DNA from 4 places in the Marinococcus halophilus genome. Region 4 is predicted to be linked to each of the others. Evidence: predicted binding sites of a transcription regulator. Region 4 holds the regulator's gene; each other region holds the start of a gene.
What was found. The regulator LexA, encoded in region 4, represses DNA repair genes until DNA is damaged. The targets are predictions, from matches to a motif close to CGAACATATGTTCG.
Positions count from the first base shown of each region.

Region 1: uvrB (excinuclease ABC subunit UvrB) is a predicted target of LexA. The motif match lies at 1,195-1,208, and genes of this name have one in related genera.
Region 2: dinB (DNA polymerase IV) is a predicted target of LexA. The motif match lies at 1,063-1,076, and genes of this name have one in related genera.
Region 3: B5066_RS10370 (YhjD family protein) is a predicted target of LexA. The motif match lies at 1,124-1,137, and genes of this name have one in related genera.

Region 1 is NZ_FVZD01000006.1:440,583-442,788, forward strand. Features, by position in the region: gene B5066_RS08305 (PDZ domain-containing protein) at 1-1,098, shown strand, start outside; gene uvrB (excinuclease ABC subunit UvrB) at 1,295-2,206, shown strand, end outside.
Region 2 is NZ_FVZD01000006.1:189,231-191,436, forward strand. Features, by position in the region: gene B5066_RS07080 (PH domain-containing protein) at 1-346, shown strand, start outside; gene B5066_RS07085 (glutaredoxin family protein) at 654-923, opposite strand; gene dinB (DNA polymerase IV) at 1,143-2,206, shown strand, end outside.
Region 3 is NZ_FVZD01000006.1:849,744-851,949, reverse strand. Features, by position in the region: gene dcd (dCTP deaminase) at 1-390, opposite strand, end outside; gene B5066_RS10375 (IDEAL domain-containing protein) at 540-833, opposite strand; gene B5066_RS10370 (YhjD family protein) at 1,178-1,570, shown strand; gene B5066_RS10365 (potassium channel family protein) at 1,649-2,206, shown strand, end outside.
Region 4 is NZ_FVZD01000006.1:1,492,209-1,494,414, reverse strand. Features, by position in the region: gene B5066_RS13670 (YneB family resolvase-like protein) at 1-558, opposite strand, end outside; gene B5066_RS13665 (hypothetical protein) at 586-828, opposite strand; gene lexA (transcriptional repressor LexA) at 987-1,613, shown strand; gene B5066_RS13655 (hypothetical protein) at 1,662-1,976, opposite strand; gene B5066_RS13650 (hypothetical protein) at 2,109-2,206, opposite strand, start outside.

The DNA.
Region 1 (2,206 bases), 1.1 Mb from region 4:
TATCTCCGGGTGAAAAGAGAGCGGAAAATGTTTCATGCAAAAATGTATCCAATGCTGATGGAATTGACGATGAGTGTTATTCCGGCGATAGTAATTGCTGCTTTTGTTTCTGTTATTACTATCGTTACGGGCATTTCACTGCCTCTTGGAGCAGTCCTGCTTGCGATGGTGCTCAGTGCTCTTTTGGCAGTGTCAGGACTGTACCGCTTACTGACAGCGCTGCACGTCTGGGGAGGGGCATTTTTGGCTGCCCTTGCTTTGGATGCTGCCGGGATAGCGGTGCCTTTTTTCTCCGCTGGGTCATGGCTTGGAAACGGCTTTGATGCTTTTTCCCTGATGGTCTGGCTTGCAGTGCTCACGCTTGCCGAAGGCATTTTGGTTGTCTGGAACGGGGTGAAGTTTTTTTCTCCGCTTCGGACAGTAAGCCGCCGCGGCAAGCCGATCGGCGGCCAGGTCACGCACCGTCTCTGGATGCTCCCTGTATTTTTGTTTATCCCGGGAAGTGCTATAGAGGCGGGAGGCTGGTGGCCGCTGCTTCCTGGAGGTGCGGCTTTTTCCCTTCTTTTACTTCCGGCAGTAATCGGCATACGTATGAAAACCTTTGATCGTTTGGCGGCCGTGCAGGTGCGCTCTGCCGGCTGGTGGATTATAAGAATATCAGTCCTTACCGGTGCCGGGGCAGCACTTGCTTATTTTTACAGCGGATGGGCCGTTCCGGTAATGGTGGCCGTGCTGATTCTGCTGCGGGAATGGGTAACTATTGCTGCCGGCAGCTCAGCTAAAAGCAATTTTCTTTACACTCTCCGGGGCGACGGAATCTCAGTACTTGCTGTACTGCCGGAGTCTCCCGCAGACCGGATGCACATTAAAGCGGGAGAAGTCATTCGCCGGGTGAACAGTGAAAAAGTATATGATGAAGCAAGCCTTTACCGGGCTGTGCAAAAAAATTCCGCCTACTGCCGGCTGGATGTGGAGGATATTAACGGAGAACTCCGTCAGGCACAGGCGGCGCTTTACAGTAATCAGCATCACCAGCTGGGCATACTCATGATTAATAAAGAACAAACTGCGCCGGAAAACATGCATACGGCCCAGTAAAACAGAACCCCCTCCCGGGTTCTGTTTTTTTGCATAGGGACAGGGTAAGTGTCGTTTTCTTTGCAATTGCCGGGGAGTGGAGTACAATAATAACAGCGAATATACGTTCGTTTTTATGTTGTTTCTTTCCAATCTTCATGTGGTATATAGTAAATAGACATATGACCGGAACGCAGACAGGAAGTGAGGGACTACTATGAACGAAACATTTGAACTGGCGAGTAGATACAATCCGGAGGGCGACCAGCCGCAGGCGATTGAAAAGCTGGTTCAAGGACTGAAGGACGGCAAAAGATACCAGACACTGCTTGGCGCGACCGGAACCGGTAAAACGTTTACCGTTTCCAATGTGTTAACAGAAGTGAACCGGCCCACGCTTGTTATGGCTCACAATAAAACACTCGCCGGGCAGTTATACAATGAATTTAAAGAAATGTTTCCAAATAACGCCGTGGAGTACTTTGTAAGCTATTATGACTATTATCAGCCGGAGGCCTATGTGCCGCAGACAGACCAGTTTATTGAAAAAGACGCGAGTATTAACGATGAAATCGACAAGCTAAGGCACTCGGCGACGAGCGCCTTATTTGAGCGCGAAGACGTTATTATCGTCGCCAGTGTATCCTGTATTTACGGGCTTGGTTCCCCGGAAGAGTACCGGGATCTCGTGCTTTCGCTTCGGACCGGCATGGAGATCGAACGGGACCAGATTCTCCGGAAACTCGTGGACATTCAATACGAGCGTAATGACATTAATTTTGTGCGCGGGACATTTCGCGTGCGCGGGGATGTCGTCGAAATTTTTCCGGCTTCAAGAGATGAACATTGCATTCGTGTTGAAATGTTCGGTGATGAAATTGACCGGATCACCGAAGTGGACGCCCTGACTGGTGAGGTTATTGGTGAACGCTCGCATACTGCAATCTTCCCGGCTTCCCACTTTGTGACCCGGGAAGAAAAAATGGAGCGTGCCATTAAAAATATTCAGCAGGAGCTTCAGGAGCAGCTTGAAAAGTTTCGGGCGAACGGCCGGGAGCTTGAAGCCCAGCGGCTTGAACAGCGGACCAATTACGACCTTGAAATGATGCAGGAGATGGGCTTTTGCTCC
Region 2 (2,206 bases), 1.3 Mb from region 4:
GTACGACGGCGGTCCGGGGACTATTCTGCGGGCTATAGTGGACGCAGTTATTATTATTTTAATTACCCAGATTGTGTTTTTTACAAAATATGAACTGCGTAAAGAGCACTTGGCGGTTCATGCATCTCTTCTGATACGCCTGCGAATTCCTTACGATTCAATTGAGCGGGTGGAGGAAGTGCCAGGATGGATTAAAGGAGCGACACCGGAGAGGCTGAAGGTGGTTTACCAGGAAGGGGCCCGTCACCAGCATATAACGCCGAAGGACGAAGCATTATTTCTGGAAAAGCTGGCTGCTAAAAATAAAAATATTAAAATGCCAAAGGAAGGACGGTTCATCCAGTGAACGGTCCTTCTTTATAATTTGTCATAAAATTTACGAAGGAAATAAAAACCAATAGAAGCCAGGATTATGCCGGCAACAATTACTGTCAGGACAAAAAGCACTGTAGGCACAAATCTCACTCCCCCTCTACACAGATTTTCCCTGTTATTGTTGTTTACCCCCGGGAATAAACTGACAAGCCTCTTTATTTAAACGGTGGCACAGGAGGGTTTAATTCTGTGCTGTGCCGAAAAGAGGTTTGTATGCTTTCATCTTCGATAATATAAAAAAGCACTGGCGTAAAAACCAGCGCAGTACGCTAATGGCATTAGTGGCTTTGGCCGGAAATGCCTGTAGCTGTGACAATCGTTTTTATTTTTTTTAGATTTGGGCCAACAACCTGGTGTCTTTTGTCATCTGCAGTAATAATAGTGATAGGAACAAATTTTTCATTTAATGCGCCGAATTCCTGATTAGCCTGAGGGTCGTTTACAATATCTTTCTCAATATAAGAAATGCGGTTTTCCTGAAACCAGCCTTTGACTTTAGCGCAGGAGGAGCAGTTAGGCTGGGTGAAAATCTGAACTTCATAATTCATATACATTCCTCCAATCGGGCATGCTTGTAGTACGACGCCGTTGTGTTTGTACGGTTATGATAGTATATCAAAGTGCCTTAGAACGCAATGGAAAGGCCTGTAGCCTGCCTCAGGAAAACTTTTGACTCGGCATCAAACAAGAACATACGTTTGTGAAAGGCGTTGGGAAACGGTATAATAGAAGAAACAGAAAGCTGCGCGCATAAGGGGGCGTAGGAAATGAAGAAGGAAAGACAAAAACTCCGAAAAATAATTCATATTGATATGGATGCTTTTTTTGCATCTATTGAACAGCGCGATCAGCCCCATTTGCGAAACAAGCCCCTGGTAGTTGGAGGTTCTCCCTGGTCAAGAGGGGTGGTGGCTACGTGCTCTTATGAAGCCAGGCCATATGGTATTCACTCAGCCATGTCTTCCTATGAAGCATACCGAAGATGTCCGCAAGCCATTTTTATTAAAGGAAATATGGAAAAATACAGGGAAGTTTCACGTGAACTCATGGGCATATTTCACGACTGTACAGATTTAGTGGAGCCCCTTTCTCTTGATGAAGCTTATCTGGATGTGACGGAAAACCATTGGAACATGTCGTCTGCTACGCACGCAGCGAAGGAAATACGGAGAAGGATATATCAAAAAACTGGTCTCACTGCCTCAGCCGGTGTTTCATACAATAAATTTCTTGCAAAAACCGCTTCAGATTACAATAAGCCGGACGGCTTGACGGTAATTACTCCGGATCGTGCGGATGCTTTTGTGAAAGCTCTTCCCATCGGGGATTTCCGGGGGGTGGGAAAAGTGACCAAACGGAAATTCGATTCGCTCGGCATTCAGACCGGAGAAGATTTACAGCAGCTGAGCGAAGAGCGGCTCGTGGAATTGTTTCATAAGCAGGGCCACGTTTTTTACCGTCAGGCCCGGGGGCTCGACGAACGTCCGGTAAACCCGGAGAGAGAGCGAAAGTCGCTCGGAAAAGAAACCACGCTCTCCCAGGATCTTCTGCTTGTGCAGGATATGCTGCCGGTCATTGAAGAGCTGCTTGATCAGGTGCTTGCGCGGCTGACAAAAGACGGCATCAGGACTAAATGTATCGTATTGAAAATAAAATTTGCGAATTTCCAGCAAATTACCCGCCGGGCCACTCTTGAGCACGCAAGCAATGATCGTGCGGAGCTGCTTGAAGCCCTTCATCTTTTGCTCGAAGAAGGCGCCTCCGGAGGAGAGCCTGTCCGTCTGCTCGGAGTCACCGCCTCGGAATTTTACGGTCCGGGAGAGGTGACAGG
Region 3 (2,206 bases), 640 kb from region 4:
AAGGCGATTGGCGTTGTAAAGCTCGAGTGTAATCTCTCCTTCAAATCCTGGATCTACCCATCCAGCATTTTGAATAAAGAGCCCCATTCGCCCGATCGAGCTTCTCCCCTCCACAAAAGCTGTAATATGCTGGGGGAGCCTGATATATTCTTTTGTAGTCGCAAGCAGAAACGAATGCGGAGGTATAATCACCTGGTCGCTTTCAAATTCTACATATTTGGCGGCCTGGTCCAGCTGAATCGACTCAATAGCGTTTTCGTCGATTTTTAAAAAGTGCGTGCCCAGACGAATGTCTACCGATGCCGGCTGGATTTGATGGTCTTCTAACGGATCGATACTGAGAGCGCCCTGGCCCATCATCGAGCGGATTGTTTGGTCGGAAAGTATCACCAGCTCTGCCTCCTTCGCATTTCTTTCTTTCCCAGTATAAAGAACAATGAAGAAAAACGCCAACACCGCAAAGCAAGGGAAAATTTTTCTTTTTATTATTTCACAAAAAAGCACCCTCCAGGCGGAGCCAGAAGGGTGTTAATGCCGTGTTATACAAATTCGAGTTCCAGCTTGTATCCTTGTTCAAACAATACTTTTCCGTCCTTGTATTCATCCATCAATTCTTTATAGGCCTCTGTCCATTCGTTAAAAGCCTTCTTGTCATGCATATCCAGGGAGTCATCAATTTTGCGCAGAAGCCGCTCTCTGTTAAATTCAAACACAGCGTACTCCATCATCATTTGAGCATATAGAGATTGAAGAATCTGCCTTGAAGGTCTTCTTCCATTCTGAATTGGCTTTACTTTTTTCATAAAATGCTGTTCATGAGTTGGATGTAACATATTCGTCGAACCCCCTGTTCTTATTGCAGCGCCCGCTGGGCACTGATCTTTTTTAAAGCGGGCGACGCGCGCATGGCCTCCCAATGCCTCTCTATTGATTGCCAATAATTTGTGTGTACTGCACTATACCCACCTTTAATGCCAATAAAACTAATCGTCTGACAACTTCATGGAAAATAAAAACGAATTGTATCCGCTTACATAATCCCATTATAGACCATTATTCATAAAAATTCGAGTTATACAATTGAAAAAATTATTGTACAGCCAAAAAATTTCATTGAAAAAAGGGAACACACATTCGTATAATGAATATAACTACGTATCGGAAGGAGGGGGCAGGAATGGTTGTTACAGAAAAGGAGCATATTGTTATCCACTATGCTGTTCTACTCCCGATTGTAAAGAAAGTACTGGCGCTTGACACCGAGGCGCTTAAATCTTCTGGTTTTCGCCTGCAGGAGCCCTATGAGCGCTTGCTTCACCAGGCTTTCGATGCTCTTCAGCACGACCTCTGCCAACTTCGCCTTTACATGAATAGAAAGAACATACACATTACCTTTGATCGAAACGATGGTATCTTTACGCATTACGTGTATTATCTTGACGGCGGCTCGGGCCGCACCTCCCATTTAAATGCCAATTTAAAAAAACAGACAGAGCGCTGTCTACATCTTTATTTTGCCGGCCGCTCCGCTTTAACCAATGACGAAGTGCTGCATCCGGCTTCCGTTTGACAAATCAGGCCTGCGGCGGTACATTAACGATACAATCTCAGGAAGAAAACCCGCAGTTTCGCAAAAGGAGAAAGCCGTGTGAAAAAACAATTTGCCATTATCGGACTCGGCCGGTTCGGTGTCAGCGTCAGTACAGAATTGTATAAGCTTGGACATGACGTACTGGCCATTGATAATAATGAAGAAAAACTCGATGATATTACTAATCATTCTACGTACAGCGCCGTCGCTGACGGCACAGATGAAAAAGAATTAAGAAACCTGGGCATTACAAACTTTGACCATGTCATCGTTGCTATTGGTGATGATCTTCAGGCAAGTATTTTGTGCACTCTTTTACTGAAGGAAATGGACATTCCCTCGGTTTGGGTAAAGGCGCAGAATTTTCACCACCATAAAGTTCTCGATAAAATCGGAGCAGATAAAATCATTCATCCGGAGCATGATATGGGTAACCGTATTGCCCAGCACCTCGTTTCTGACCGGGTGATTGACTATATTGAACTTTCAGCAGAATATTCTATTATAGAAATTACCGCTCCAGCATCTATGCATAAAAAAACGCTGGCCCAGCTCGATATTCGTGCTAAATACGGCGTCACCGTTCTAGGCATCCGCCGCGGCAAAGATGTTAAT
Region 4 (2,206 bases):
AATATCTTTAAACGTCAGCTCCCGCTGCTTCAGTTTAACAATTTCTTCAATGGGCACTTCTTTTTTCTTTCGCCCGCCGCTCCGGTTCAGTCCGAAGTTTTCCTCCGGATGATAGCCGTTTTCCACCGCCCGCTGCATCCCCCGCTTAATTTTGAAATTATGGAGCCGGCGCTGGTGTTCTTCGACGATGGACAAAATATCCATAATCATATGGTCAGTATCCGCAATTTCGAGCTCTCCGTCCTCTTTTACCGTATAGATGAACGTGCCCCGTTTCTGCAGTTCGTGAAGCACGGCGATTTTGGCATTTCCACGTCCAAGCCGCGTATCGTCCGTGATTAACAGCGTATCCGCTTCGGTATCATCAAGAAGCTCAAACACGCGGAGAAGCCCGTCCCGTTCCACCGAATAGCTGCTTTCCTGTTCGGTAATGACCTGCTGCACAGCCCAGCCATTCGCGGCCGCAAGAGCCTCCAGCTCTTCCTGCTGCCTGGCAAGCGAGGACTGCTGTTCTTCTTTTTCCGTACTTACCCGGGCATAGATAATGCATGTTTTCATGTCTTTGCGGTCCTTTCCGTTCGGGTTTTACTGTTCGGGAGCGTCAAATGTCACTGTCCGTTCCCACGGCTCTTCCTGGTAGACTAACTTGTCTTTTAAAACCGGATGCTGTTCTTCATGGACGATTTCTGCCGGCCGGTCTGTATCCGTGCCGTCCAGCGTTTCCGGAGTGATTGAAGCGTCCGCTGAATATACCAGAAACATAAGCGCAAATGCAAACAAGGCAAGCATGGTCCAGTCCGTGGAAGTAAAAGTTTTTAGTTTATTCATGTGTGCGTTCCCCCTTAATGAGAATGTATGTTCTTATATTCATCCAGTATACCAGAATGCCTGTTCCCGTCAACAAAAATATTAGAACGGGTGTTTGCGTTTTTGTTCCCCTCATGCTATACTTTATTCAGAAAAATTCCTCAAAAGGAGGTGCGGAGATGAAGCTATCCAAGCGCCAGCAGCAAATTCTTGATTATATAAAAGAAGAAGTAAAAGAAAAAGGCTATCCGCCTTCGGTACGGGAGATCGGGGAAGCTGTCGGACTCGCTTCGAGTTCCACGGTTCACGGGCACCTCGCCCGCCTTGAAAACAAAAATCTAATCCGCCGCGACCCGACAAAGCCACGGGCGATTGAAGTACTTGAGCTTGAAGAACAGGGCAGCGAGCCGATTCACGAAAGCAAAGCCGTGTATGTTCCGGTCATCGGTAAAGTCACGGCCGGGGAGCCTATTACTGCGGTGGAAAATGTTGAAGAATACATCCCTCTTCCAGAGCGGATGGTGACCGATGAGGAGCAGGTCTACATGCTTACCATCCAGGGTGACAGCATGATTGAAGCCGGGATTTTTGACGGGGACCTTGTCGTTGTTCAAAAACAGCAGACCGCAGATAATGGCGATATCATTGTTGCAATGACAGACGAAATGGAAGCGACGGTTAAGCGGTTCTATAAAGAAGAAAACTTTATCCGGCTGCAGCCTGAAAATGCCACCATGGATCCAATTATTTTAGAAAACTGTACGATACTCGGCAGAGTCACCGGCGTTTTCCGCACCATCTTTTAATCCCATAAAACAGGGCGCCTGCACTGAATGCAGGCGCCCTGTTTTGTTCTATCTCCGAAAAGCAAGCGTCCGGTAATCCGTAATGATTTCGTCCTTTTCGATATCCCGGTCGGTTATTATTACCACCGTGGCTGCCGTAATGTTTTCCCGTTCAATAAATTCAAGCCCCCGGTGCCAGAGCCACTCATACACCGTCATCATGTCTACGCTGAGCTCATTTTTCTGGAGCGCTTCTGCCGTAATCTGCATCGACAGCAGCAGCTGACCGCGCTCAAAAATGTGGAGCACCGGTCCATTGAAATGTTCCGACTCTCCCGGGCTCCCTTCATACGGTCCCTGGTAAAAGTCAAGCAGGCGTGCCATCACGATTGCCCCCTTTAACGACTTCAGCACTGAGCTGTGCCCGAAGCTCGTTTTTCGATTGGTGAATTGTGATTCCTTTTCCCGGCGCCCTTCCTGCTAAACCCGAAATTTCACTGCCGCGCCTTCCGGAGGTTACTCGTCAAGCCATTCTTTAATCTGCTGTTTGTCGTTATCATCAAGGTTGCCTTCCTGGATCCAGTAGTTCACCAGCTTCATCATACCCTGCTTGG